3 regions of the Mesorhizobium opportunistum WSM2075 genome follow, and region 2 is predicted to be linked to each of the others. Evidence: riboswitches for the same ligand, from Rfam matches in the RefSeq annotation. Region 2 holds a riboswitch; each other region holds the start of a gene.
The links. Region 2 has a riboswitch for cobalamin ahead of bluB (5,6-dimethylbenzimidazole synthase). Riboswitches for the same ligand answer to the same signal wherever they lie in the genome.
Positions count from the first base shown of each region.

Region 1: linked by a shared signal. The riboswitch ahead of MESOP_RS01880 (aromatic ring-hydroxylating oxygenase subunit alpha) and the one ahead of bluB (5,6-dimethylbenzimidazole synthase) in region 2 are both predicted to bind cobalamin.
Region 3: linked by a shared signal. The riboswitch ahead of MESOP_RS18810 (CbtB domain-containing protein) and the one ahead of bluB (5,6-dimethylbenzimidazole synthase) in region 2 are both predicted to bind cobalamin.

Region 1 is NC_015675.1:413,474-423,164, forward strand. Features, by position in the region: gene MESOP_RS01845 (carbohydrate ABC transporter permease) at 1-395, shown strand, start outside; gene bglA (beta-galactosidase BglA) at 400-2,064, shown strand; gene MESOP_RS01855 (ABC transporter ATP-binding protein) at 2,112-3,224, shown strand; gene MESOP_RS01860 (DUF680 domain-containing protein) at 3,301-3,546, opposite strand; gene MESOP_RS01865 (DUF680 domain-containing protein) at 3,614-3,823, opposite strand; gene MESOP_RS01870 (DUF680 domain-containing protein) at 3,891-4,097, opposite strand; gene MESOP_RS01875 (DUF680 domain-containing protein) at 4,176-4,391, opposite strand; cobalamin riboswitch at 4,883-5,084, shown strand; gene MESOP_RS01880 (aromatic ring-hydroxylating oxygenase subunit alpha) at 5,199-6,446, shown strand; gene MESOP_RS01885 (FAD-binding oxidoreductase) at 6,504-7,604, shown strand; gene MESOP_RS01890 (PqqD family peptide modification chaperone) at 7,751-8,182, shown strand; gene MESOP_RS01895 (hypothetical protein) at 8,235-9,284, shown strand; gene MESOP_RS01900 (glycosyltransferase family 2 protein) at 9,281-9,691, shown strand, end outside.
Region 2 is NC_015675.1:5,756,022-5,765,712, reverse strand. Features, by position in the region: gene aroC (chorismate synthase) at 1-376, shown strand, start outside; gene ribB (3,4-dihydroxy-2-butanone-4-phosphate synthase) at 465-1,565, shown strand; gene MESOP_RS27815 (MFS transporter) at 1,616-2,839, opposite strand; gene MESOP_RS27810 (TetR/AcrR family transcriptional regulator) at 2,961-3,569, shown strand; gene MESOP_RS35320 (hypothetical protein) at 3,659-4,642, shown strand; partial or broken gene bluB (5,6-dimethylbenzimidazole synthase) at 4,738-5,388, opposite strand; cobalamin riboswitch at 5,437-5,616, opposite strand; gene MESOP_RS27800 (histone deacetylase family protein) at 5,738-6,664, shown strand; gene MESOP_RS27795 (exodeoxyribonuclease VII small subunit) at 6,668-6,919, shown strand; gene MESOP_RS27790 (DUF2277 domain-containing protein) at 7,094-7,360, shown strand; gene MESOP_RS27785 (pirin family protein) at 7,401-8,321, shown strand; gene dxs (1-deoxy-D-xylulose-5-phosphate synthase) at 8,424-9,691, shown strand, end outside.
Region 3 is NC_015675.1:3,894,184-3,903,874, forward strand. Features, by position in the region: gene MESOP_RS18790 (methyltransferase family protein) at 1-55, opposite strand, end outside; gene MESOP_RS18795 (heparan-alpha-glucosaminide N-acetyltransferase) at 52-1,050, opposite strand; gene MESOP_RS18800 (MFS transporter) at 1,286-2,485, shown strand; gene MESOP_RS36225 (SRPBCC family protein) at 2,488-3,132, opposite strand; gene MESOP_RS36230 (aromatic ring-hydroxylating oxygenase subunit alpha) at 3,087-3,710, opposite strand; cobalamin riboswitch at 3,854-4,051, shown strand; gene MESOP_RS18810 (CbtB domain-containing protein) at 4,088-4,267, shown strand; gene MESOP_RS18815 (CbtA family protein) at 4,283-5,083, shown strand; gene cobU (bifunctional adenosylcobinamide kinase/adenosylcobinamide-phosphate guanylyltransferase) at 5,076-5,591, shown strand; gene cobO (cob(I)yrinic acid a,c-diamide adenosyltransferase) at 5,593-6,207, shown strand; gene cbiB (adenosylcobinamide-phosphate synthase CbiB) at 6,243-7,211, opposite strand; gene cobD (threonine-phosphate decarboxylase CobD) at 7,210-8,256, shown strand; gene MESOP_RS18840 (tyrosine phosphatase family protein) at 8,253-8,762, shown strand; gene MESOP_RS18845 (creatininase family protein) at 8,767-9,570, opposite strand; gene MESOP_RS18850 (RidA family protein) at 9,626-9,691, opposite strand, start outside.

The DNA.
Region 1 (9,691 bases), 1.5 Mb from region 2:
TCGGCCTGCCCTTCGCCATCTATCTCGTACGCAGCTACATAGCCGGCCTGCCGCGCGAAATCATGGAATCGGCGCGCATCGACGGCGCCAGCGATTTCGAGATCTTCGTCAAGATCGTGTTGCCGCTGTCGTTCCCGGTGCTGGCCTCGTTTGCCATCTTCCAGTTCCTGTGGGTATGGAACGATCTTCTGGTGGCGATGGTTTTCCTCGGTACGGAAGCAGACCAGATCGTGCTGACGGCCAAGCTCAATGCGCTGCTTGGTTCACGCGGCGGCGATTGGGAGATCCTGACGACATCGGCGTTCGTGACCATCATCGTGCCGCTGATCGTGTTCTTCTCGCTGCAGCGCTATTTCGTCCGCGGGCTGCTTGCCGGCTCGGTGAAAGGAGGCTGAGACCATGCAGTCCGCTTTGAAAGCCAGTTCGAAACCTGACCTCGCCATCGATCGCGACTGGTGGCGCGGTGCGGTGATCTACCAGATCTATCCGCGCAGCTATCAGGATTCGAACGGCGACGGCATCGGCGACCTCAAGGGCATCATCCAGCGGCTGCCTTATATTGCCGCACTCGGCGCGGACGCCATCTGGATTTCGCCTTTCTTCACGTCACCGATGAAGGATTTCGGCTACGACGTCTCGGATTATTGCGATGTCGACCCGATGTTCGGCACGCTGGCCGATTTCGATGCGCTGACGGCGGAAGCGCACCGGTTGGGTCTCAAGGTGATGATCGACGAGGTGCTGTCGCACACCGCCGACATCCATCCCTGGTTCAAGGAAAGCCGGTCGAGCCGCACCAATCCCAAGGCGGACTGGTATGTCTGGGCGGACGCCAGGCCCGACGGCACGCCGCCCAACAACTGGCTGTCGATCTTCGGCGGATCGGCCTGGCAATGGGACACCAGCCGCCAGCAATATTACCTGCATAATTTCCTGGCCGAGCAGCCTGACCTGAACTTCCACAGCCGCGAGGTCCAGGACGCCCTGCTCGACGTCACCCGTTTCTGGCTGGAGCGCGGCGTCGACGGCTTCAGGCTCGACACCATCAATTTCTACTTCCACAGCCAGGGCCTGGAAAACAATCCGCCGCTGGCGCCCGAGGAGCGCAACGACCAGACTGCCCCCGCGGTCAACCCCTACAACTATCAGGACCATATCTACGACAAGAGCCGGCCGGAGAACCTCGGCTTCCTCGAACGTTTCCGCGCCCTGCTCGACGAGTATCCGGCAACCGCCGCTGTCGGCGAAGTCGGCGATTCGCAGCGTGGGCTTGATGTGGTGGCAGCCTATACGGCCGGCGGCAAACGCGTGCACATGTGCTATTCCTTCGACTTCCTGGCGCCCGAAAAGATCAGCGCAGCCAAGGTCCGCTCGGTGCTGGAAACCTTCGGCAAGGTCGCCACCGACGGCTGGTCATGCTGGGCGTTCTCCAACCATGACGTGATGCGCCCGGCCTCGCGCTGGGCGGCTGGCGAAGCCGATCCGACCGCCTATCTCAAGGTGATCTCGGCATTGCTGATGTCGCTGCGCGGCTCGGTCTGCATCTACCAGGGCGAAGAGCTAGGCCTCGGCGAGGCCGAATTGCGCTTCGAGGATCTGCAGGATCCCTACGGCATCCGCTTCTGGCCGGAATTCAAGGGCCGCGACGGCTGCCGCACGCCCATGGTGTGGGACGGCAATGCCAAGAACGGAGGCTTCTCCCAGGCAAAGCCCTGGTTGCCGGTGCCGGCCAAGCATTTGTCGCAGGCCGTCAATGTGCAGCAGGGCGACGAGACTTCCCTGCTCGAGCACTACCGGCGCTTTCTCACCTTCCGCCGCGCCCACCCCGCGCTGGCCAAGGGCGATATCGCCTTCATCGAAAGCCAGGGCGACACCGTCGCCTTCACCCGTCGAGCCGGCAACGAGCAGATCGTCTGTGTCTTCAACCTTGGCGCCAAGCCGGCCAAGGTTGACCTTAGCGGCCGATCACTGCACCCTTTGCCGGGACACGGGTTTTCCGGGCAGGCGAGCACCGGTTCGGTCGAACTCGGCGGCTACGGCGCCTGGTTCGGACGCATCGACTGAATTTTGAGGAATCGACTCAATTTTTTGAGGAATCACTGGAGGAACCAATGGCCGATGTCAATTTGAGGCAAGTGAAGAAGTCCTACGGCAATCTCAACATTCTCCACGGCATCGACCTCGATATCAAATCGGGCGAGTTCATCGTCTTCGTGGGTCCGTCGGGCTGCGGCAAGTCGACCTTGCTGCGCTCCATAGCCGGGCTCGAGGAAATCACTTCAGGCGAGCTCAAGATCGATGGCGAGGTGGTCAATGACGTGCCACCGTCGAAGCGGGGCATCGCCATGGTGTTCCAGTCCTACGCGCTCTATCCGCACATGACCGTCTACGACAACATGGCGTTCTCGATGAAGATCGGCAAAGAGAACAAGGCCGAGATCGACCGTCGCGTGCGCCAGGCAGCGGAGATCCTACAGCTGACCAAATATCTCGACCGGCTGCCCAAGGCGATGTCGGGCGGTCAGCGCCAGCGCGTCGCCATCGGCCGCGCCATCGTGCGCAACCCGAAAGTGTTCCTGTTCGACGAGCCGCTGTCGAACCTCGACGCGGCGCTCCGCGTCGCCACCCGCATCGAGATCGCCAAGCTCAAGGAATCGATGCCCAACACGACCATGATCTACGTCACCCACGACCAGGTCGAGGCAATGACGCTGGCCGATCGCATCGTCGTGCTCAAGGAAGGCCATATCGAACAGGTCGGCACGCCGATGGAGCTCTACAAGAAGCCCGGAAATCTGTTCGTCGCCCAGTTCATCGGCTCGCCGGCCATGAACATCCTGCCGGCGACCATCGACAAGACCGGAAACCCGACAATCGTCAGCCATGTCGGCGGCCGCAAGGCGACGGTGCCGATCGCGACACCGGCTTCGGCGAAGGGCGCGGCGGTAAGCTTCGGTGTGCGGCCAGAGGATCTGATCATCGCCAGCGGCACGGACTATCTGTTCGAAGGCACGGTGGATTATGTCGAACAGCTCGGCGAGGTCCAGCTGGTCTATGTCGACATCGGTCGCGCCGACCTGCCGCTGGTGACCAAGCTGCCCGGCAATGTCGAGGTCAAGCGCGGCTCGACATTGCGGCTGAGCGCCAATGCCGAGGACCTGCATATCTTCGACGCGGATGGCCGGTCCTTCGCGCTGCACGAGGCGGAAGCAAAGGCGGCTTGAGCTAAAAGCCAACTGTAACGACAAAAAAGAGCGGCGGGCATGGCCCGCCGCTCTTTGTTAAACCGACTTCGATTTGTTAGTGATTGCCGAAGTGGTCCCGGTCATTGCTCTGGGGGGTCGGCTTCTGCACGTTGCCCGACGAATTGAGCAGCTTGTAGACAGGCGAGCCGCTGTCGCGGATCGAACCGGTATGCGACGCGTCCACATCGGTCGAAGTCACGGCAGGCTGGTTGGCGCCGTTGGAGCCATAATTGTCGCTGCCGGCGACAGCGCTGCCGGAAATGGCCAGGACGGCGGCGGCAGCAAGGATGATCTTCTTCATTTCACGTCTCCTGAAGTCTCGAATTCCATGGCAGCGGCGGGCAAACCCGCCGTTGCCAGGTCGGCTGTTAGTTGTTGCCGAAGAGGTTGTGGTCGGCGCCGAAGACAGGCTTCTGGTCAGCCGGTTCCGACTTCTTGTTGGTCGAAGCCGTGTACGAATTGTCGGTCGAAGTCACGGCAGGCTGGTTGGCGCCATTGGAGCCATAGTTGTCGCTGCCGGCGAAGGCGCCGCCGGAAACGGCCAGGACGGCGGCGGCAGCAAGGATGATCTTCTTCATTTCAAGTCTCCTGAAGTCTCGAATTCCGCGGCAGCGGCGGGCAAACCCGCCGTTGCCGGGTCGGCTGTTAGTTGTTGCCGAAGAGGTTGTGGTCGGCGCCGAAGACAGGCTTCTGGTCAGCCGGTTCCGACTTCTTGGTCGAAGCCGTGTACGAGTTGTCGGTCGAAGTCACGGCAGGCTGGTTGGCGCCATTGGAGCCATAGTTGTCGCTGCCGGCGAAAGCGCCGCCGGAAACGGCCAGGACGGCGGCGGCAGCAAGGATGATCTTCTTCATTTCAAGTCTCCTGAATTTTGATGAATTTTTGAGTTCGCCAGGACGGCGGGCAAGCCGCCGTCAACTGGCGATCAGCCGTTAGTGGTTACCGAAGAGGTTGTGGTCGGCACCCTGGACAGGCGTCTGAGCAGCCGGTTCCGACTTCTTGACCGAAGCGGTGTACGAGCTGTCGACGGCAGTGGCTGCAGGGGTCGCATTCGAACCGTAATGGTCCGAACTATAATGGTCGCTACCAGCGAAGGCGCTGCCGGAAATGGCCAGAAGGGCGGCGGCAGTGAGAATGATCTTTTTCATTTTGGGTACTCCAGTATTTTTCCGTCCGTCTAGCGGCGTGTCTTGGGATGAAATCGCGTCGTTCGGACAGCCCCGATGTGGGAAAGCCAGATGGTCGTTTCCAATCACGAAGTTGTTCCGCGTGGACCATGAATCCACCACTTGAAATTGTACCACCGGCTTCCACATCAATTTTTTTCTTTTTGATATCAATCGATTAGATAAGACCAAGGGAGCCATCACCAACTGTGTCGGAGGTCCAGCGTTCACAACGTCCTGCACGCACCGTCAACAGAAACGAACCGTTCGGTTCGATTTTAGACTCCGCTAATAGTCACTTTTCGAAACTGTTAACCTTTTTCGGCTCCGGCCAAGGATCAAAAAACAACGTTTGGCGTGCTGGCGACGAGCCGGTTTCAAAGGTCGCGATCCTTGTCCAGACGACTTGCATGCGTGTCGCGCCGCATGGATGCGATGTCGTTTTCATGCCGACGCCGCGATGCGTGCCGTGATTAGATCACGCCATCTCAGGTGCCGCTTCGTGACGACGGAGTGGAGAATTGGGAAGCCGGTCAGAATCCGGCGCTGCCCCCGCAACGGTGGTGGAGTTCAAGTCGCAACGGGAGACCACTGGGCGAAAGCCTGGGAAGGTGTCGCGATGGTCCGCAAGGACGACTCCAGAGCCCGGAAACCAGCCCGAGATTGCTAGAACTCGACTGATCGCGGTGGGCGGTCAAGGGGCGGATGATGCATGCCCGGTTGTCGCCGGCCTGCGTCCGATCCTTCCTCCATCACCACCAGTTCAGTCCTTGGGTATGAGGACAGGACATGGATGCTCGCAACGACATGCTGAGGCTCTTGAACAGCCGCAGACAGGGCTTTTCGCTGGAACAGCCCTTTTACACCGATCCGGACTACTTCAAGCTCGACATGGAGCTGATCTGGTATCGCGACTGGCTGTTCATCGGCCATGATTGCGAGTTGCCCAGGCCAGGCAGCTTCATCACCGTGCAGATCGGCGACTATCCGGTCGTGCTGGTGCGCGATCAGCAGGGCAAGATCAACGCCTTCCACAATTCCTGCCGCCATCGCGGCAGCCGCGTCTGCAATACCGACAAGGGCATGGCCGCCAAACTGGTCTGCCCCTACCACCAGTGGACCTATGAGCTGGATGGCCGCCTGCTGTTCGCCCGCCAGATGGCCGAGGGTTTCGACAAGAGCCAGTTCGGGCTGAAGCCGGTCGCCTGCGAAAGCGTCGCCGGCTATATCTTCATCTGCCTGGCGAAGGAGCCGGCCGACTTCGCGCCGATGCGGGCGATGATCGAACCCTACCTCAAGCCGCACCGGCTCGGCGAGGCGAAGATCGCCTTCGAGAGCACGATCATCGAGAAGGGCAACTGGAAGCTCGTCTGGGAAAACAACCGCGAGTGCTATCATTGCGCGGGCAATCACCCGGAATTGTGCAAGACATTCCCGGAAGCACCGACCGTGACCGGCGTGCAGGGCGCCGACAGCGATCCGGAGATGCTGGCGCACTGGGCGAAATGCGAGGCGGCCGGCCTGCCGAGCAAGTTCCGCATCGATCCGGCCGGACAGTATCGCGCCACCCGTGCGCCGCTGCTGCGCGATGCCGTCAGCTACACGATGAACGGCAAGCGGGCGGTGAGGAAGAACCTCTCCGACAGCGTCTCGGCCGACCGCATCGGCACCTTGATGCACTATCACTACCCGACGACATGGAACCATATCCTCATCGACCATGCCGTGACCTTCCGCGTGCTGCCGATCAGCGCCACGGAAACCGCCGTGACGACCAAATGGCTGGTCCACAAGGATGCGGTCGAGGGCGTCGACTACGATCTCGCCGAACTCACCCATGTGTGGACCGAGACCAACGACCAGGACCGCCGCATCGTCGAAGAGAACGCCTTCGGCATCCTGTCACCAGCCTATGAGCCCGGCCCTTATTCGGAGTTGCACGAGGGAGGCGTCATCCAGTTCGTCGACTGGTACGCCCGCTTCATCGGTCCGCGCCTTGCCGAAGACGGCAAGCCGGCGCTGCGCAGCGTCGCGTGAGCTCATGTTGCCCAAACACGACATGAGCCGGGCAAGAAGGACCAGAGGATGAATGCGATGACCGATCTTGGCCTCTATCGCCATCTCGACCAGATGGCGCCGTGGAACGACCGGCTCCAGGTGCTGGAAGTGATCGGCGTCAGCGATGAGGCGCCCGACGTGAAGACCTTCACCTTCCGGTCCGACAACCAGACCTGGTTCCGCTACAAGCCGGGCCAGTTCGTGACGCTGGAGCTGCCGACTTCGGACGGGCCGCTGATGCGCACCTACACGCTGTCATCGTCACCGTCGCGGCCATTCTCGATCGCGGTGACGGTAAAGGCGCAGGCCGGCAGCATCGGCACGCGCTGGATGTTCGATCATCTGGTGCCCGGCTCGCACGTCAAGGCCTATGGGCCGGCAGGCGATTTCTCGCTGCACAGCCATCCGGCGGCCAAATATCTATTCATCTCGGCCGGTTCGGGCGTGACACCGATGATGTCGATGCTGCGCTGGCTGAACGACTGCGCGCCCTGGACCGATGTCGGCTTCGTCAATTGCGCGCGGCGCGCGGAAGAGATCATCTTCCGCAAGGAGCTCGAACTGCTCGGCGGCCATATGCCCGGCCTGTCGCTCGGCTTCATGATCGAGGAGCGGTCGAGCCGCGAGGGCTGGTACGGCCATATGGGCCGCATCGACGCGATCCGGCTGCCATTGCTGGCGCCGGATTTCCGCGAGCGCGAAATCTTCTGCTGCGGCCCCGATCCCTTCATGCGCGCCGTGCGCGGCATGCTTGAAGCCGCCGGCTTCGACATGACGCAATACCATCAGGAGAGCTTTGCGGCCCCTGCCGTGGAGGAGGTCCCGGCGCCGTTCGCGGCGCCCGCGGAAGGCGGCACGGTTGTTCCGTTCGGAGCGGCAACGCCAATCCGCTTCTCGCTTTCGGAGGTCGACGCCGAATGCGTCGCCGGCCAGACGGTGCTGCAGACGGCGCGCGCTTCGGGCGTGCGGATTCCCGCCGCCTGCGAATTCGGCCTGTGCGGAACCTGCAAGGTGAAGAAGGTCTCCGGCCATGTCGAGATGAGCCACAATGGCGGCATCCTCGATCATGAGATCGACGACGGCTTCATCCTGGCCTGTTGCTCCAAGCCGCTGTCGGCACTGGAAATCGAGGCGTAGTCGGCAGGCAGGGCCTGCGGTCGCGCTCGCCGGGCCTGCGGGCATCTTGCCAAAAACCCTGCAAATGGTTAGACGCCTCTACAACGGTAGGGTTGACCGTGAGGGCCGACGATCATCTGCGCGGCCTGCTTCGGCGGGGAGCAAACATGAGACAATCCGGCATCTATGCCATAGCGAGCAAGGACATCGTCTTTGAATCCTTCGACGGCGAAGCCGTCGTTCTCGACCTGACGACGGGCAAATATTTCGGCTTCTCGGATTCAGGCAGCAGGCTTTGGGATGCGCTGTCGTCCGGCGTGCCTGCCTCCGAACTGGTCGGCGCCGCAACGGCAGCCGGCGCGCTGGGTGCCGCCGAGATTGACGGCTTTGTTTCACAATTGCTCGAATTCGGCTTGCTGGCGGCCGTGACCGATGCCGCGGCAAGACCGGTTCCCAGCGAATTGCTGGCTCAGCTTGCGGGTGCCAGCGAGCCCCTCAAGGTCGATATCCATGACGACCTTGCCGATCTCATCGTCGTTGACCCCATCCACGAGGTCGAGGAACCCCTCGGTTGGCCCGCGGTGAAGCAGGCCAACTGAGGCACGCGCGTCAGGCACTCTCGTCGCTGGACGGCGTCGGAACAGGCAAACCATGCCGAAAGTCACTCTCGAGAACCTGGCGGACTACGCACGTCATGTACTGGCGCAGGCCGAAAGCAGCGCCGCGCATTATCCGCTGACGCGCACGGTGGGCCTGCCGCATCTGGAGCTGACCACGCATCTGAGCGCCGGCGCGTTGGCGGATGCCGTCGTTCATGGCTTTGTCGCAGCCCCGAGCACCCGAGCGGCTGCCGACACCTGCCGTATCTTCGTCGCACATCCCGGCATGGACGGCATCGCAGCGCCGGCCAGTTGGGGTCAGGGACCCTTCACGGAGCATGCCTTCGCCAGCCGGCTGGCGGAAGCCGGACTGCGCGGCAACCATTTCCACGACCTGGATTTCTGGCAGTTCTACGACCCTGATCGCCGTCTGGGCGTGCAACTGATGACGGCCGATGACAGGTTCCCGCCTTGGGAGCCGGGGGCGCCGCTCCGCCCCTTCCTGCATTGGGAATATGCGGCGCGCGGCATGCGGCTGGCCCATGCGGGCACGCTGGGTGTCGGCGGCAAGGGCATTCTCCTCGCCGGAGCAGGCGGCGCCGGCAAATCGGGAACGGTTGTCGCCGGCCTGCTCAACGGGCTCGACAGCGTCGGTGACGACTATGTGCTGATCGACCTTGCCGGCGGGCCGACCGCGCACCCGTTGTTTGCCACGCTCAAACAAGATCCCGAAGGTTTCGGGCGGCTGGGCTTGAAACACCGGCTGAAATCCTATGGTCCGCTCAACTGGCAAGGCAAGCACCAGTTCCGCATCGATGATATCACGGCACGGCCAATACCCGCGCGGCTGGACATCGTCGCGTTGATGGTGCCTCATATCAGTGGGGGCGAGGCAAGCTCGATCATGCCCGTGTCGCGCAAGGACGCAATGATTGCACTGGCACCGTCCGGCATCTCGCAAATGCCTGGCGAGCGCGAGAGCGGCTTTCGCTTTTTCAGCGACCTCACCCGGCAGCTGCCATGCTACCAGCTCTCGCTGGGGACGCGCCCACAGGAAATCGCCGGCACGATTTCGGATTTCATCATGCGGAGCAGCGCGTGAGATTAAGCGTCATCATGCCCGTCTACAACCGCGAGCACTATGTCGTTGCGGCCTTGCGATCGCTGCTCAGGCAGCGGGACGATGCCGAGCTCGATGTCATCGTCGTCGATGACGGGTCGACGGATGGCACCGCGGACACCGTCCGCGCCGTCATGCGGGAAGCATCGTGCATCCGGCTTTTCCGCCAGGCCCACCAGGGTGTGGCAAGTGCGCGCAACACCGGCCTTGGCCAATTGCAGCCGCAGACGCAATTCGTATCGTTCCTGGACTCCGATGACATCTCGCCAGCCGGACGCTTCAAGGCCGACCTCGTCCATTTCAAAGCCGATCCGAGCCTGGACCTGACCTATTCCCTGATGATGATGGTCGAAGATCTCGACGACGAGATGCTGGAGCCGACCCCTGGC
Region 2 (9,691 bases):
GTCGATCAACGCCGTCAAGGGCGTCGAGATCGGCAACGGCTTCGAGGCCGCCCGCATCACCGGCGAAAAGAATGCCGACGAGATGCGCATGGGCAATGACGGCAAACCGGTGTTCCTGTCCAACAATGCTGGCGGTATCCTCGGCGGCATCTCGACCGGCCAGGCGATCGTCGCGCGCTTCGCCGTCAAGCCGACCTCATCGATCCTGACGCCGCGAAAGTCGATCGACAAGGACGGCAACGATGTCGAGGTGATGACCAAGGGCCGCCACGATCCCTGCGTCGGCATCCGCGCCGTGCCGATCGGCGAGGCGATGGTTGCCTGCGCCATCGCCGATCATTATCTGCGCCATCGGGGACAGACGGGAAGGGAGTAGGCAGTAGGGAATAGGCAGTAGGCCTTTTTTTCTTTCCCCTACTGCCCTATTGCCTACTCCCTATTCCCGCGAGCGAAGCGAGCACTCCATGCCTTACGACCAGAAGAAGATCGTCGAAGCCCTGCGTGCCTTCGAACGCGGCGAGATCGTCGTCGTCATGGACGATGACGGGCGCGAGAACGAGGGCGACCTGATCGTCGCCGCCGTTCATTGCACGCCGGAGAAGATGGCCTTCATCGTGCGCAACACCTCCGGCATCGTCTGCACGCCGATGCCGCGCGAGGAAGCCAAACGGCTCAACCTGCAGCCGATGGTCGCCGACAATGATTCGGCGCATACCACCGCTTTCACCGTCAGCGTCGATTTCAAGCACGGCACCACGACGGGCATTTCGGCTGACGACCGCACGCTGACCGTCCGCAACCTCGCCAACGGCAATGTTGGCGCTTCCGATTTCGTCCGCCCCGGCCACATCTTCCCGCTCATCGCGCGCGAGGGCGGCGTGCTGATGCGCTCCGGCCATACCGAAGCAGCGGTCGACCTGTGCAAGCTCGCCGGCCTGCCGCCGATCGGTGTGATCTCGGAACTGGTCAATGACGACGGCACCGTCAAGCGCGGCCCGCAGGTCGCGGCCTTTGCCGAAGAGCATGGTCTCAAGCAGGTGTCGGTAGCCGATCTCATCGCCTACCGGCAACGCAAGGAAACACTGGTCGAACGCGTCGCCTGTTCCGAAATCGACACGCTCGGCGGCAAGGCGCAGGTCTTCACCTACACGCTGCCCTGGGATTCCATGCACCACGTCGCCGTTGTCTTCGGCGACATCCGCGATGGAGAAGAGGTGCCTGTGCGCCTGCATTCCGAGGATGTGGTGACCGACGTCTTCGGCACCAGTCACCGGCTGGACGCCATCATGAAGGCAATGGGCGAGCGCAAGCGCGGCGTCATCGTCTATCTGCGTGAGGGCTCCGTCGGTGTCGCGCACCAGGAGCGCAAGCGCCCGGCGAGCGGCGAGCGCGAGGATCATGAGGAGGCCCGCCGGCGCGAGAATGAATGGCGCGAAATCGGCCTCGGCGCTCAGATCCTCAAGGATCTCGGCATCTCCTCGATCAATTTGATCGCCTCGCGCGAACGCCACTATGTCGGCCTCGAAGGGTTTGGCATCCATATCGCCAAAACCGAAATCATCTGAACTGCCAGTGATGATAGCGCCCGGTCCGTTCAAACCGGGCGCTTCGTGGATCATTCAGCAGGAACGACCGCCGCTTCGCATCCATCCAGCTCGCAATTGTGGATGGCGAGGCTGCTCTGCCCAAATAGTACCGTGACCAGCGCAATGGTGCCTGATGCCACCGAAACCCAGAACCCGTTCTGGGCGCCGAACGCGTCCACCACCGCACCGGCGGTGAACGACCCCAGCGCCATGCCGATGCCGATGCCTGTCATCACCCAGGTGATCCCCTCGGTCAGCATCGCTTCCGGCACATGTCGTTCGATCAGGCCGAACGCCGTGATGAAGGTCGGCGAGATCGCGACGCCGCTGATGAAGACGGTCAGCGCCAGCAGCGGCACGCTGTCGGCGGTGAGCGGCAGCAGTGTGCCGAGCGCGACCAGGGCGACCGCGATGGCAAGTTGGCGCTGCAGCGGCGCCTTGAGGTTGAGCGCGCCGACGACGATGCCCAGCGCGAACGATCCCAGCGCATAGACGCCGATGACGAGGCTCGCGGCACCCGGCTGGCCGAGTTCCTTGGTGATCGCCACCGTGCTCACTTCCGTTGTCGCAAACGTCGCGCCGATGAAGATCAGGGCGAAGGTGATGATCCGCACCGGCCGCAGGCGGATCGCCGAACCGCTGGAGCCATAGTCCACCGGTCGCACTTTCGGCTCGGTCGACCGCTGCAGGATGAAGGCCATCGATCCGACGGCGAGGAACAAGGTGCTCGCCAGCATGCCGGCCTCGGGGAACAGGCCGGCACTGAGGCCCACCGACAGCGACGCTCCGGCGATATAGACCAGTTCGTCCGCCGCCGATTCGAAGGCGAAGGCGGTGTTCATCTGAGGCCGGCCCCGGAAAATCTCGGTCCAGCGCGCCCGTACCATTGCCGGCATGCTGGGCATGGCTGCCGCCAGCAGCGCGGACACGAACAGCGTCCACATAGGCCAGTCCTGATTGGCCGCTGCAATCAGCATGAGGAAAGCAAGCACGGAGATGATGGTGGTGGGCACGACAATTGGGGTCTGGCCAAAGCGGTCCACCAGCCTTGATATTTGCGGCGCCAGGAAAGCGTTGGCCAGCGCGAATGTCGCCGAAACGGCGCCCGCCAGCCAGTACTCGCCGTGTGTCTGCGACAGCATCGCCACGATGCCGATCGGAGCCATGGCGATCGGCAAGCGCGCCATGAAGCCGGCAGTTGCAAAGCCCTTGGCGCCAGGGGCGCGAAAGATTTCCGAATAGGGGTTCTGCATGATGCTGTTCCTCGACAAAGGACAATTCGACAATTACATACGACGCGTATGAGTGTTAGATAGACCATACGTCGCGTATGTCAATTGGCATACGAGACGTATGTGAATAGGGCCAGACGGAATGCACAAACCACGCAAGGAGATGATTGCGCAGACGCGCGCCAAGCTGATCGCCGCGGCCCGGCAGGCCTTCGGCACCATCGGCTACGCCGAGGCGTCCATGGATGATTTCACAGCGTCGGCTGGGCTGACGCGCGGCGCGCTCTATCATCACTTCGGCGACAAGAAGGGGTTGCTGGAGGCGGTCATCGCCGAAATCGACGCCGAGATGGCGGCTCGGGTGAATGAGGTCGCATCGAGAGCGCCGAACCGCTGGCAACACTTCGTCGACGAGTGCACGACCTATATCGAGATGGCGCTGGAGCCGGAGATCCAGCGCATCATGTTCCGCGACGGCCCGGCCGTGCTGGGGGATCCGGCACAATGGTCGAATGCCAATGCCTGCGTCGGCTCAATGACCGATCATCTTGCCGCGCTGCAAGGGGAGGGGGTGGTCGTCCCGAGCGTCGACCCCGAAACCGCCGCACGGCTGATCAACGGCGCCAGCAGCCAGGCGGCGCAGCGGATCGCCAATTCGAACGATCCCGAGGCGACATCGAGGAAGGTGGTGGTGGCGTTCAAGCAACTGCTCGAAGGCCTGCTCAGGAAACCGGGTTCGCAGCCGAACTGATATCCCGTCCGCGGTCCGGGATCCGCCCACGATTGACAATCTTCGGGTTGAGCGCATCCTCCCCAGCCATCTCTGAGGGGATTCGGGGCATGTGGGATTTCGATATCGGCAGGTCGGTGTCCATCATGATGCGGACCTGGCCCTTCATTGTCTTTCGCATGATCGTCTATTTCGGCATCACGCTGGCCTACATCATGGCGACCGGCACCGGTGCCTCGGTCGGCTATGGCGTCGGCCATATCTCCACAGATCCCGACGGGCCGATGTCCTTTGCCCTATGGGGCGGCGTGGTCGGCTTCGGCATCGTCTCGATCGCCGTCTACTGGATCCGCGAATACATCCTCTATGTCGTCAAGGCCGGCCATATCGCCGTCATGGTCCATCTGATTGACGGCCAGGACGTTCCCGGCGGCCAGGACCAGATCGCCTATGCCAGGCAAGTCGTGACCGAGCGGTTCGCCGAGGCCAACATCCTTTTCGTCGTCGACCAATTGGTCAAGGGCGCCATCCGCGCCATCACCGGCCTGCTTGGCGGCATTGCCGCCTTCCTGCCGATTCCGGGCCTGAGCGGCCTGGTCTCCTTCATCAACACGGTGATCCGCCTATCGCTGACCTATGTCGACGAGATCATCCTCGGCTACAATATCCGCATCAATTCGTCCTCGCCCTTCGAGACAGCGCGCCAAGGCGTGGTGCTCTACGCCCAGAACGGCAAGACCATGGTCAAGAACGCCGTCTGGCTGGCAGTCATCATGTGGGGCGTCTCTTTCGTCATCTTCTTGGCTATGCTGGCTCCTGCCGCCGCAATTCTCTTCATCATGCCGGGGCAACTGGCTGGTTGGGCCTTCGTGCTCGCCATCGTCTTTGCCTGGGCGTTCAAGGCGGCTTTCATCGAGCCCTTCGCCATCGCTTGCCTGATGCAGGTCTATTTCAAGACCATTGAGGGCCAGGTGCCCGATCCCGCCTGGGACGCTCGGCTCTCCGAGGCATCGTCGAAATTCAGGGAACTCAAGGACAAGGCGCTGGCCTCCTTCGGCGGCTCGCGCTGGGATACGGCGGGCGCGACACGCTGATCGGCCGGGCTTGCCGGCGCGGCATTGACGGCGTTGAGGCGTGCAACCGTCGATTTGAGCCGCACCTCGCCCTGACCGCAAAAAGTCTCGCTCTTGATCAGTTCGGGCAGCGGCAGGCGTCGGCCCCAGCCATGGGTTTCGAGGTCCGGTTTCGGCGCGAATTCGGAGACCCGGCCGACGCAGAGATAGGCGACCGGCGTCACGTGATCGGGAATAGCCAGCAGGCTCTTCAGCGCTTGCGACTCGATGATGCTGACCCAGCCGACGCCGACGCCCTCGGCGCGCGCCGCCAGCCAGAAATTCTGCACCGCGCAGACCGTGCTGTAGAGGTCCATTTCCGGATTGTGCCAGCGTCCCAGCGGCGAACCCTTCGACCGCTGCCGGTCGCAGGTGATGCAGATGTTGAGCGCGCTTTCGCAGATGCCTTCCAGCTTGAGCTTGCGGTAGAGCGCCTGCCTTTCCTGTTCGATGGCCGGAAGTTCCTGTTCGCGCGCGGCGAGGAACAGGTCGCGCACTTCCGCGCGCCGTGCGGCATCGCGGATGACGATGAAGTTCCACGGCTGCATGAAGCCGACCGACGGCGCGTGGTGGGCGGCAAGCAGCAGCCGCGCCAGCACCTCGTCGTCGAGCGCGTCGGGCAGGAAATGGCTGCGCACGTCACGCCGCGTGAACATGGCGCGGTAGACCGCGTCTCGCGCCATCTGGTCAAATCCGTCGCTACCAGGAGCGGTCATGTGTTCCGGCATCGCTTGTCCCCTTGCGATTGCTATCGATGCCAGCCGCCTGACCATGCGGATGACGATGTCTGCCAGGCCGGTCTTCTGGCTTGGGATCAACCCGCGTCCGATGCCTTCCCGTCATCGACAGTGGCATTTACCGGCGCGGTCCCCCTCACAGCGTTGGGCACGCCACGGAATTCAACCGTGTTCCCGATTCTCCCGCTTGCGGCGGGCACCAGGCAGTGTCCGCGACCTTACGCCGAACCGCCCAGGGCGCCAATCCCCGCAGCGACGCCAATGGACGCAGGCGTGATTTTCCCCAGCGATCGAGCCGCGATGCATGGCCATCGCGGCGCCGGGGCACTAGATAGGGAGCATGGCCACTCGTCTCTACACGCATCCGATCTTCCTCGAACACATCACGCCGCCTGGCCACCCCGAGCGGCCGGACCGCTTGCGCGCCATCGAGCGGGTGCTCGACGACGAGGCCTTCGCCGCACTCGATCGTGTCAAGGCGCCGGAAGGTGACGAGGCCACCATCCTCTACGCGCATCCCGCCGATTTCGTCGCCCGCGTGCGCGCCGCCATCCCTGACCAAGGCATCGCCCGCATCGATGCCGACACCACCGCCAGCCCGAAGAGCTGGCAAGCTGCGATCGCGGCGATCGGCGCCGCCAATGCGGCCGTCGACGATGTCTTTGAGGGCCGCGCCGACAATGTGTTCGTCGCAGCGCGGCCCCCTGGCCACCATGCCGAAAAAACCACGGCCATGGGCTTCTGCCTCTTCAACACGGCGGCCATCGCCGCGCGTTATGCACAGAAGAAGCATGGCGTCGAACGCGTCGCGGTCGTCGACTGGGACGTGCATCACGGCAACGGCACGCAGGACATTTTCTGGGACGATCCTTCGGTGCTCTATTGCTCCACGCATCAGATGCCGCTCTACCCCGGCACCGGCGCGAAGGACGAGACCGGCGCCGGCAACATCGTCAACGCGCCGCTTGCGCCGCAGACCGGCAGTGAGGTATTTCGCGACGCCTTCCTGTCGCGCGTGCTGCCGGCGCTCGACAATTTCGCGCCGGATTTGATCATCATTTCCGCGGGCTTCGATGCGCACCACCGCGACCCGCTGGCCGAGATCAACCTGACCGAGGACGATTTCGATTGGGCGACCGGCCAGCTGATGCAGCGCGCCGCGCGCCACAGCCGCAACCGGCTCGTCAGCCTGCTCGAGGGCGGCTACGATCTGCAGGGATTGGCATTTTCGGTCGCCGCCCATGTCGGGCGACTGATGAAAGGATGAATGATGGCTGGTGAGACCAACGAAGACGTCAAGGCGATGAGCTTCGAACAGGCACTCGACGCGCTGGAGAAGATCGTCGATGATCTGGAGCGCGGCGACGTACCGCTCGACCAGTCGATCAAGATCTATGAGCGCGGCGAGGCGTTGAAGGTGCATTGCGACCGGCTGTTGAAGGCCGCCGAGGACAAGGTCGAGAAGATCAGGCTGTCGCGCGACGGCAAGCCAGTCGGGACGGAGCCGCTCGACGCGGACTAGAGCAATTCCAGGAAAAGTGTGAGACGGTTTTCCGTCCGGAATTGCGTTAAAACAAAGAGATAGGGTGAACCGCTCTTGGAGCGCGGTCTCACCGGTTTTTGGACACTATCATGTTTGAGGATTAGAGTTCGTCCCGATTGAAACGGCTCCAGGACAAGAGGAGATACGGAAGCGATGTGCAGAAACATCAAGACCCTGTTCAATTTTGATCCGCCGGCAACCAACGACGAAGTCCGCGACGCGGCACTTCAGTTCGTCCGCAAGCTGAGCGGAACGACGCGGCCCTCGAAGCAGAACCAGCACGCGTTCGACCATGCGGTCGAAGCTATCGCGGCATCGGCACGCGAGCTTCTCGATTCGCTTGAAACCAACCAGCATCCGCGCAATCGCGAAGAGGTTGCGGCCAAACTGCGGGCAAAGGCGGCGATCCGCTTCGCCTGATGTGGCCAGGGCGGTCCTTGGCCGCCGACAAGGAGAGTTCATGAGCTTCTTCCCCGGGGAGGATCCCGAAGCCGGCGACGCCTTCGCAAGCGACCAGATCGAGCTGATGGTCATCCCGAATGCCAAGGACATTGGCGGCTTTGAAGTCCGCCGCGCCTTGCCGACCGCCAAGAGACGGCTGGTCGGTCCGTTCATCTTCTTCGACCGCATGGGACCGGCGATCCTGCGCGCCGGCCAGGCGCTCGATGTCCGCCCGCATCCGCATATAGGCCTGTCGACGGTGACCTATCTGTTCGACGGCAAGATCCGCCATCGTGATTCCCTCGGCACCGAAATGGTGATCCAGCCCGGCGACGTGAACCTGATGACCGCCGGCCGCGGCATCGTGCACTCCGAGCGCACGCCCGAAGAACTGCGCGGCGCGCCGATGTCCATCTCCGGCCTGCAGACGTGGCTGGCGCTGCCGGACGACAAGGAAGAGGTGGCCCCGGTGTTCGAGAACACCGCTGTCTTGCGGCTTCCCGATATCGACGCCGAAGGCGTCAGCGGCCGCGTCGTCATCGGCGATTTCCAGGGACTGCGCTCCCCGGTGAGGACCGACTCCGAGACGCTCTACGCCGATCTCAGGCTTGCGCCGGGCGCCAGTGTGAAAATCCCGCCCGATGCCGAAGAACGCGCCGTCTATACGCTTGAAGGCGAGGTCTCGATTTCGGGCGACGTCTTCCCGGCGGAGCGTCTGCTGGTGTTCCGTCCCGGCGATGAGATCATCGTATCGTCGCAAACCGGTGCGCATTTCATGCTGTTCGGCGGCGCCTCGCTCGGTTCGAAGCGGTATATCTGGTGGAATTTCGTCTCGTCGTCCAAGGAGCGCATCGAACAGGCCAAGCAGGAATGGAAGACGGGCCGCTTCGATATCGTTCCAGGAGATGAGGAAGAGTTTATTCCGTTGCCGGAAGGCTGAAGAAGATCGGCGAGGGGACCTGATTGATCCGCGTCGCTGACACGCATTTACTTTCGCCGGCCGGCGGCCTATCCCGCCGTTGAACAGAAAGCCCGAGCACCCGTGAACGCAACGCCGCAGACGCCGCTTCTCGACAAGGTCCGCATTCCGGCGGATCTGCGCGCGCTTGCCGAGAGCGAGCTGCCTCAGCTTGCGTCCGAGCTTCGCCTCGAACTGATCGACGCCGTGTCTCGCACCGGCGGCCACCTTGGCGCCGGCCTTGGCGTGGTCGAACTGACGGTGGCGCTGCACTATGTCTTCGACACGCCGGATGACCGGCTGATCTGGGATGTTGGCCACCAGGCCTATCCGCACAAGATCCTGACCGGCCGCCGCGACCGTATCCGCACACTGCGCCAGGAAGGCGGCCTGTCCGGTTTCACCCGCCGCGCCGAGAGCGAATACGATCCCTTTGGCGCCGCCCATTCCTCGACATCGATATCGGCCGGCCTCGGCATGGCCGCCGCGCGCGACCTCTCTGGCGGCCGCAACAATGTCATCGCCGTCATCGGCGACGGCGCCATGTCGGCCGGCATGGCCTATGAGGCGATGAACAATGCCGGCGCGCTCGATGCCCGTCTCATCGTCATCCTCAACGACAACGACATGTCGATCGCGCCGCCGACCGGCGCCATGAGCGCCTATCTGGCGCGGCTTGCCTCGGGCAAGGCCTATGCCGGCCTGCGCGACTTCGGCAAGAAGCTGACCTCCTACCTGGGTAAGCGCGCCGACCGCGCGATCACACGGGCGGTCGAACATGCGCGCGGCTACGTCACCGGCGGCACGCTGTTCGAGGAGCTCGGCTTCTATCACATCGGCCCGATCGACGGGCACAATCTGGAGCATCTGATCCCGGTCCTGAAGAACGTCCGCGACAATGGCGAAGGCCCGGTGCTGATCCATGTCGTCACCCAGAAGGGCAAGGGCTATGCGCCGGCCGAAGCCGCCGCCGACAAATATCACGGCGTCAACAAGTTCGACGTCATCACCGGCACGCAGGCCAAGGCGCCGGCCAACGCGCCGGCCTACACCAAGGTGTTCGCCGAAAGCCTGATCCAGGAGGCCCGCGAGGACGACCGCATCGTCGCCGTCACCGCCGCCATGCCGGGCGGCACCGGCCTCGACCTGTTCGGCGAGGTGTTCCCGGCCAGGACCTTCGATGTCGGCATTGCCGAGCAGCATGCGGTCACCTTCGCGGCCGGCCTCGCCACCGAAGGCTACAAGCCGTTCGCGGCGATCTATTCGACCTTCCTGCAGCGCGCCTACGACCAGGTCGTCCACGACGTCGCGATCCAGAAATTGCCGGTGCGTTTCCCCATCGACCGCGCCGG
Region 3 (9,691 bases), 1.9 Mb from region 2:
TGTAGATCACCGGCGGCCACGGTATCCTCCCTGGCTTCGGTTGGGCGTCGGTCATTGCTGTCCCCCCTCGGTCATCTTGTCGTCGGTCTGGGCGGTGCAGGTGCCGGCCAGATCGCCCAGATGTGCCTTCCATTGCGCAGTCTGATCGTTGTTGTAGAGCCGATCAAGCGAGGATTCACCCTCCAGCGTGTCGAGCATGCAGCTACAATAGCTCGAACAGAACTTGGCGTCGCGCGACTGCTCGCACGAGATCTGGCAGGTTTTCAGGAAATTCACCTGAGGGGTTTCGACCTTGGCTGGCATCACCTGCGAGAACAGCCAGACGCAACCGATCAGCAGCGGCTGGTGGATCAGGTAGAAGGCGAGGCTGTGTCGGCCGATGAAGACCAGCGGATTGGCCCAGCGGCCGGCCGCCAGGCTTGCCAGGCGCGCCCGCATGCCGGAAGCGGAGGCAAGTTTCGCGACACCGATGCCGACAAGCACCGCGCCGAACCATGGAAACAGCGGCACATAGTCGTTGGAACGAGGATTGATCGCCGACAGGCCTATCCACCACAGCCAGGGATGATCCAGGGCCTCGAAGCGCTGATAGACGGGCGCCGCGATAACCAGTGCCGCCACAAGCAGGGTCAGCAACGCCGGCAGGCGCAGGAAGGCGAGGCCGAGCAAGCTGGCGAGCGCGATCTCGTGCAGGATGCCGAAAAAGATGAAGCCGTCCGGCGTGGCGATGCGGGTGACGACCGAGATGGCGACCGCGGCGCCGGCAACCATGGCGAACCGCTTCCAGAAACCGTTCCAGCGGATTTGCCGGCCATGGGCGAGGTACAGGCTGACGCCGACCAGGAACAGGAAGGTCGAAGCGATGCAGCGTGCGTAGATCTTCCACCAGCCGAAGGCGGTGAGGCCGGGGTCGGTGTAGCCGAAGAATTCCAGATCCCAGGTGAAGTGGTAGCTCGCCATGGCCAGCAGCGCGATGCCGCGCAGGATGTCTATGGCGACGATGCGCTTGGGCTGATCCTGGACGGGTGCGGTCGGCGTTTCGATGGTCATGGTCTCGCGATCTGATTCAGCCCCACCAGAGGACTATCACGGTTGGCCGGGACAGAAGAAGGCCGGGTTCCTCGGCACGGCGCCGCGTGGGCGCAGGCCTCGTCGGATGCCGCTTTGGGCCAGCGCCGGAAAGGCTTTGACCAACCCGCTTTTCGCCGCCTGCGCGTCGGTTTCCTCTTAATGGCCTGGAAACGGCCAAGGCAGATTTGACCGGTGATTCTGCTTTGGGGAAGCAATGTCGACCCATGTGCGCCATCCGATCTGGCTCCCGGCCCTCAAGGCCGCGGATGCACGCACCTTCGCCTCGCTCTATGCGGTCGAATCCTTCGCGCGCGCCACGGTGTCGAGCGTCATCCCGATCCAGGCATACGAGATCCTCCACAACGAGCAGATGGTCTCGATCCTCTACACCATCGTGGCGCTGCTCGGCCTGTCGGTGACCTTGTTCATGCCGATGCTGATCCGCCGCTTTGCGCGGCGCTGGGTCTATACCGCAGGGGCTTGCCTGCTCGCCATCGGCTCGCTGTTCTTCGTCACCCACACGCTTGCCGGACAAGTAGCGGGGATGCTGTGCCGGGTGATGGGCGCCAGTGCGCTGTCGATCACGCTCAACCTCTACATCATGGACCACATCCGCAAGACCGACTTCATGCAGGCCGAATCGCTGCGCATGGCGTGGTCGATGTTTGCCTGGACCGGCGGGCCGACGCTCGGCATCTTCCTCTACGCGCATTTCGGCATCTGGGCCGCGCATGGTGCGGTGGCGGTGTTCGCAGTGGCCTTGCTGGCGCTGTTCTGGTTCTATCGGCTTGGTGACAACCAGTCGATCCAGCCGGGCAAGACACGACCGGTCAACCCACTCGCCAATATCGGCCGCTTCGTCGCGCAGCCGAGGCTGAGGCTGGCCTGGCTGATCGCTTTCGGACGCTCCTGCTTCTGGACGACCTTCTTCGTGTACGGCCCACTGTTCATGGTCATCACCGGGCAGGGCGATATCGCCGGCGGCCTGCTCGTCTCGGCCGGCAACGCGCTGTTGTTCATGGCCATCTTCTGGGGCAAGGCTGGAAAACGCTTTGGCGGCCGGCGCACCATGACGTTTGCCTATTTCGCCATGTCGGCGATGCTGCTGGCCGCGGGCACGGTGGGAGCGACCGCTCCGCTGGTGACCGGCGCTTTCCTGCTTGGCGGCGCGTTCTTCACCATCGCGCTCGATGCGCTGGGCTCGACGGCCTTCATGCGCTCGGTACGCTCCTACGAGCGCGCGCAGATGGCAGCCGTCTACCGCACCTATCTCGATTTTTCCGAGCTGACGCCGCCGCTGGTCTATTCCGTGGTGCTGATCTTCTTCGGGCTCGGCTCGGTGTTCGTCACGCTGAGCCTGCTGGCCGCGGTTTGCGGCTTCGTGACCTGGCGCTATCTGCCGAAGTCACTGTGACGTCATGGCGAAAGCGCCGAGTGGCGCTCGCGCACCCAGTTGTGGAAGCGGTGCAGATCATATTCCTCGGGCATCAGCACGCCGGCTTTGTGGCGCATGGAGCGCAGGCCCTTCTGGTTGACCTCGCAGATCGCCGCGTCCTCCTCCAGCACCTGCGTGCCGAAGGCGACTATGTTGTCGATGTCGGCCGACGGGGCATCGAGCGCTTCGGGCGCGAACAGCCATTCCGCGACCAGCCCGGTCTGTTCGGGGCCGAGCGGCACCAGCCGCACGGTCCTGACATAGTCGACATGACCGACGATGAACATCGAGGGCATGCTGGTGGCGTAGGTCTGGCCGGCGGCGCGCTCGGCTGGCGTCAAGCCCGCGAAGACCGGTGCATGGGTCTTGCCGTCGCGCGACCAGGTTTCGGCGCCGACGCGCAAACTACCCGAAAATTCCGGCGCGTCATTGTCGGCGTGCCGCACCCATTCGGGGTCGTCATGCCGGCTCATCAGGCCGCGGCCATAGATCGGCACCAGCCGCGACAGGTCCTTGTGAACGCCGGGGCAGTGCAGGCATTCGTTGAAGTTTTCCCAAAAAATCTTCCAGTTGCAGTTCATCACCTTGCGCAGCACATGGCCTGATACCAGCGTTTCCAGCGGCAATTGTCGAGATTGCCGGAGGCGGGGTCGAAGGAGGCCTGCGCCGAGCCGGCCGCGTCCTCCTGCAAATTCGCGTCCTCCTGCAAATTGACGAACACGAAGCCGCGCCATACCGACAATGCGATGCGGTAGAGCGGATGGTCGGCCTTGTCGAAGCCTTCGGGCAGCGATTTCGACGGCACGCGCACGAGGTCGCCGCGCAGCGAATACGACCAGGCATGATAGGGGCAGGTGATGAGCCGCGCCTTCAGCCGACCTTCGCTTTCCTGGCACAGCTGCGAGCCGCGATGCCGGCAGGTGTTGTGGAAGGCGCGCAGTTCGCCGGTCTCGTCGCGCAGCACGACGATTTCCTGCGTGCCGACGCGGAACGTGCGGAAAGCCAGCGGTTGGGCAAGATCGGCTTCCCGGCAGACGAGCAGCCAGCTTCGATACCAGATCGCATCGAGGTCGCGCTGATAGCTCTCGCCGTCCCAATAGGCCGATGACGGCAACGTCGCTTCAGCCCGGGTCAGGCCGTTGTAGCGATCGCGCTCGCTGGCATTGGGCTGCAGGACTGATGGCTGCAGGGCTGGGGGCTGCATGGCTGGCTTCCTGTGAAGTGGCCAGCCGACACCCGGCCGGGATAATTGTCAATTGTAGTGCCGAGAACGGCCGATGCCGCCGGCATGGCGCAATCGCGCTGGTTGCCGGCGGAATTTGGTTTGCCGCGTGTCGTGATTTTCCGTATAGTCACGCTGTCGTCGGTTCCGTTTTGGAGCCAAGAGGGAATGCGGTGCGGGCTCAATTGTCGCCCAATGCCGTGGCTGCCCCCGCAACTGTGTGCGGTAGTCCTCTCCATATGCCACTGAAGATTTTTCTTCGGGAAGGTGGAGAAGGGCGCTTATCCGCGAGCCAGGAGACCTGCCGGCGACAGGAAACTGACTTCGATGCCCTCGGGTGGAGGGTGAAAGGACAAGACATGAATACCGCTTCCGTCTCCCTCGGCACCTCGGTCTCCTCGCAGTCGCGCTTCATGCAGCTCGCGCTCGCCGCGCTGCTCGGCATCTTCGTTGTCGGCTTTGTCGGCTTCTCGCATATCGATGCGGTCCACAATGCCGCCCACGACTATCGTCATTCGATGGCGTTTCCCTGCCACTGACGAGGATTTGACATCATGAACCTGTTTCGCAACGTCGTGTTCATCGCGGCGATCGCAGGGCTCGTGGCCGGCGTCGTTCTCGCCTGCATGCAGGCCTATGCCACCGTGCCGCTTATCCTCAAGGCCGAAGTCTACGAGCAGGCCGGTGGCGGCCATCATCATGACCATGCCGCGCCCACTGCCGCGGATACCAATGCCATGAGCACCGCCGCACCGGCGGGGAATGCCATGAGTTCCGCCGCGCCTGCACCGGCCGAAGCCGCCGCTCCGGCGGAAGACGAAGGCTGGGCGCCGGCCGATGGTTTCGAGCGTTTCGGCTTCAGCGTGCTTGCCAACATCGTCACCGGCATCGGCTTCGCGCTGGTCCTGGTCGCGGTCTCGGAATTCGCGGGCGGCATCGGCAATTGGCGCCAGGGCGTGTTCTGGGGCCTGGCAGGTTTTGCCGTGTTCACGCTGGCGCCTGGCCTCGGCCTGCCGCCGGAACTGCCGGCGATGCCGGCGGCCGAGTTGCTGCCGCGCCAGATTTGGTGGGTCTCGACGGTGGCGGCCACGGCGATCGGTCTTGGGCTGATCGCCTTCCGCAAATCGCTGCCGCTCGCGATCCTCGGCGTGGCTTTGATCGTCGCCCCGCATATTGTCGGCGCGCCGCAGCCCGACAGTTTCGAGACGCCGATCCCGGAAGGCCTGCATCATCAGTTCGTGGTGGCGGTGACCGTAACCAATCTGGTGTTCTGGCTGGTGCTCGGCGCGGTCGTCGGCGTGGTGCGCGGCCGCTTCACCGGCACCGCGACCAGCCTGCGCGACAGCTTTGCCTGATCAAGGCAAGCTGACTTTCATCATTGGTGGTGCGCGCTCCGGCAAGAGCGCGCACGCCGAAATCCTGGCGACGGCATTGCCCTCGCCATGGACCTATATCGCCACGGCTGAAGCCTATGACGACGAGATGCGTGAGCGCATCGCGCTGCACCGGACGCGGCGCGGCGAGGGCTGGTCGACCATCGATGCGCCGCTGGACCTCGCGGGCGCGCTCGAGGCCCTGCCGGACAATCAGCCGGTGCTTGTCGACTGCCTCACTCTGTGGCTGACCAATCACATGCTGGCCGAACACGATATCGAGCAGGAATGCCGGCGGCTGACTGACGTGCTGTTGCGACCGCGCGGGTCTTGGTTCGTGGTGTCCAACGAAGTCGGGCAAGGCATCGTGCCGGACAATGCCCTGGCACGTCGGTTCCGCGATGCCGCCGGCCGGCTCAACCAGCAGGTCGCGGCGATTTCCGATACGGTGCTTTTGATGGTGGCCGGGCTGCCGCTCAAGGTGAAGTGAGATGACTGACATCGACGACAAGAATGAAGAGCGCCACCGCGCCAAGATGGCCAAGCGCAAGGCGGTGCAGGACGCCGAGGTGGCAAGCAAGACGGTCGAGAAGGGCCTGCTGATCGTCAACACCGGCCCCGGCAAGGGCAAGACCACGGCCGCTTTCGGCCTGGCGCTTAGAATGCTCGGCTATGGCAAACGTGTCGGCGTCGTCCAGTTCATCAAGGGCAAATGGCACACCGGCGAGAAAGACGCTTTCGCCGCTTTCGGCGACCGCGTCGTCTGGCACGCGATGGGTGAAGGGTTCACCTGGGAGACACAGGATTTGAAGCGCGATATCGCGGCCGCCGAGGCCGCCTGGGCCAAGGCGCTTGAATTGCTCGCCGATCCGTCGATCAGCCTCGTCGTGCTCGACGAACTCAATATCGCGCTGCGCTACGACTATCTCGATCTCGGCAAGGTGGTTGCGGCGCTGAAGGCCCGCCGCGAGGACCTGCATGTCGTCGTCACCGGCCGTAACGCCAAGCCGGCGCTTGTCGAAGCAGCCGACCTCGTCACCGAGATGGGCGTGACCAAGCACCATTTTTCGGCAGGTGTGAAGGCGCAGCAGGGGATCGAGTTCTGATGTTCCTTACCCTCCCCACAAGGGGGAGGGTGAGATCACGCCACAATTGCGATCGCCGCGACCGACCCGAACAGCCCGATCAGCAGATAATCGGCGACGCGGTAGAGTTTCAGCGCCCGCCTGATGTCGAGGCTGTCGGCTTCGCGGCGGCCGCCTTCTCCCATGAAGACATCGTCGACCAGCACGCCGCCATAGCTGCGCGGTCCCGCGAGTGCCAGACCAAGCGCGCCGGCCATAGCCGCTTCCGGCCAGCCGGCATTGGGCGAGCGGTGCTTTTTCGCATCGCGCCGCACAGCGCGCCAGGCATTGCGGTGGTCGGCTCCCTTGACCAGGAAAGCCGCCAGCACGATCAGCAGAGCGGTCAGCCGCGACGCCGGCAAGTTGATCCAGTCGTCGAAGCGCGCCGCCGCCCAGCCGAAGGCTTCGTGGCGCGGGGTGCGGTGGCCAATCATCGAATCGGCGGTGTTGGCGGCCTTGTAGGCGGCGCCGCCGGCGAGTCCGCCAACACCGGTCCAGAAGGCGGGGGCGACGATGCCATCGGAAAAATTCTCGGCCAGGCTCTCGATCGCCGCACGGCAGACACCGGCCCTGTCCAGCGTTTCCGGATCGCGGCCGACGATGCGCGAGACGGCGACGCGACCCATGGCGAGACCGCCTGAGTCCAGCGCATCGGCGACGGCTTCGACATGTTCGTAAAGGCTCTTCTGCGACAGGAGCGATGTCGCCAGGAGCGCGGTGACGAACAGCCCTAAGGGAACGAACCAGAGCAGGATCTGAACGCAGAGACCGATCACCGCCGGCACCAGCACGATGACCAGCAGCGCCTGGACACCGCGTTGGCGACGCAGCGCGTCGGGATCAGTAGCGCGGTTGAGCCTTAGGTCGAGAAAGGATATCAGCCTGCCGAACCACGTCACCGGATGACCGATGGCGCGAAACAACCAGTCTGGATAACCCAGAAAAAATTCGATGACCAATGACAGGAAAGCGATCAGGACTGACATGAAGCTTCTTGATGGAGCGGTGGACCATGGTGGAAGTCTTGGCCGGGCGAGGGTGCTTTTCCCCAACGCCGTACTGCCTTTCGTCGACCTCTCGACCGGTATCAATCCGCACTCCTACCCGCTTTTCGATCTGCCCGCCACCTCGCTGTCGCGATTGCCGGAGGCCGCGCGCGGGCGCGAACTGGCAGCGATCGCGGCCAGCACTTACGGCGCGCCGTCGCCAGCCCATGTCATGGCGGCACCGGGCACGCAGATCCTGCTGCCGCGGGTGGCGGCGCTGGCCAGGCCCGGCAAGGCTTTGGTGCTGGGGCCGACCTACGCCGAACATGCCCGCGCAGCAGCGATCGCCGGGCATCAGGTGACCGAAGTCAGCGATTTTGCCATGCTGGCCGAAGCTGACCTTGCCATCATCGTCAATCCGAACAACCCGGACGGGCGCATCATCGAGCGCGATCGGTTGCTGGCGTTGGCAGTGCAATTGCGCGCCAAGGGCGGGCTGCTGGTCGTCGACGAGGCATTCATGGATGTCGGTCCGCGCGAACATAGTCTTGCCGGCGATGTCGGACAGGGCGGCATCGTCGTCTTGCGCTCGTTCGGCAAGTTCTTTGGCCTGGCCGGCCTACGGCTCGGGTTTGCGCTTTCCGATGCGCTGACGGTGGAATTGCTGGAGACGCAATTCGGGCCATGGGCTGTCGCCGGCCCGGCGCTGGAGTACGGCATTCGCGCGCTTGCCGATATCGGCTGGCAGGAGGATATGCGGGCTTCCCTTATAGAGGCATCCGCGCGGCTGGACGCCCTGTTCGGCCGCTTCGGCGTTGCCGTCGCCGGCGGCACCACGCTGTTTCGCTATTTCAGCCTGGCGGATGCCGCCGGCCTGTTTTCGGCACTTGGCGAGCACGGCATCCTGCTCCGGCATTTCTCCGACCGGCCGCATGTCCTGCGTGCCGGCCTGCCGGGAAGCGAGGAAGAGTGGCGGCGGCTCGAATCGACTCTTGCCGGCTGGGCGATGCGGCGCGACGATGGCGCCAGGGAGATCGCGCGATGATCCATGTCTGTTCACTGGCGAAGATCGAGGAAACTGTGGCTAGAACCGGCGCCGACCGCATGCTGTCCTTGTTGGCAGCGGGAACCGAGGTTGTTCGGCCGTCCTCGATATCGCGGGAAAACCATCTGCATCTGGTCATGCACGACATCGCGGTGGCGCAGGACGGCATGACCATGCCGGGCGAGGAGCATGTGCGCAGCCTGCTCGACTTCGCGCGCTGCTGGGATCGGGCCAGGCCGATGCTCGTGCATTGTTATGCAGGCATCAGCCGCTCGACGGCGTCGGCCTACATCATCACCGCCGCACTGGCGCCGAAACGCGACGAGGCCGAACTGGCGCAGACGCTGCGTGCCCTGTCGCCATCGGCGACGCCCAACCCGCGGCTGATCGCGGTGGCCGATGCGCTGCTTAACCGCAATGGCCGTATGATCGAGGCGATCGAATCGATCGGGCGCGGTGCGGATGCGTTCGAAGGCACGCCATTCGCGCTGAAGATCGACGTTTAGGCGGCTATTTCAGCCACTCGGCCAACTTCGCCTTGCGCACGTCCTTGAGCAGGCTGATGAAGCCATCGGCCTGATATTCAGCCGTCAGCCGGCCTTTCTCCGCCGTTGCGATGCTGGCGTCGCCGACCACGCCGTTCGGGTTGAGATCACTGGCGATCCAGGCGAAGGCGTGAGTGCCGGTGTGGCGCAGCAGCGAAAACTCCTGCTCGGCCTTGGCGACGTTGGACACGAAATTGTCGGCCTTGCCCATGTCGACGAGATCCGGTCGGAAATGCAGCATCAGCGAGGTCTCGACATCGCCGCCGTGGATGCCGTGGCGGTCCTCGAGCTCAGTGTACATGCCGGCCGGGCGGCCGAAACGCTGCCAGCTGGTCTTCACCGCCAGCATCTTCTCGCGCACCCGCAATTCGCGTGTGATGATGCCCATGATCTCTTCATTGCCGCCATGCGAGTTGACGACGATGAGCTTGCGCACGCCGGCCCGCGCGATCGACAGGCCAAGCTCGGTCCAGGCCTCGACTAGCGTCGTTGCCGGCAGCGTAAGGGTGCCCGGCGCATGCAGATGCTCGTTCGACTTGCCCACCGCCTGGACCGGCAGTATGCGGATGTCGAGATCGTCGGGCAGGCGCGAAATGACGGTGTCCAGCATGCCGTTCATGATCGAGGTGTCGGTCGACACAGGCAGATGCGGTCCATGCTGCTCGATCGCCGCCACCGGCAGCACGGCGATGGTCGCCTCGGGATCGATCGAAGCGTATTCGGTGGTCCGGTAATCGCCCCACCACACGCGTCTTTTTGCAACGGTCATGTCATGCCTCTTCGATGAACCGGCCAGACCTAGCGCGGGACGGGCGGCCTGTCGATCACCCGGCCGCGATGGCTTCGATCTCGACCTTGAATTCGGGCCGCGCAAATCCGCTGACGATCAT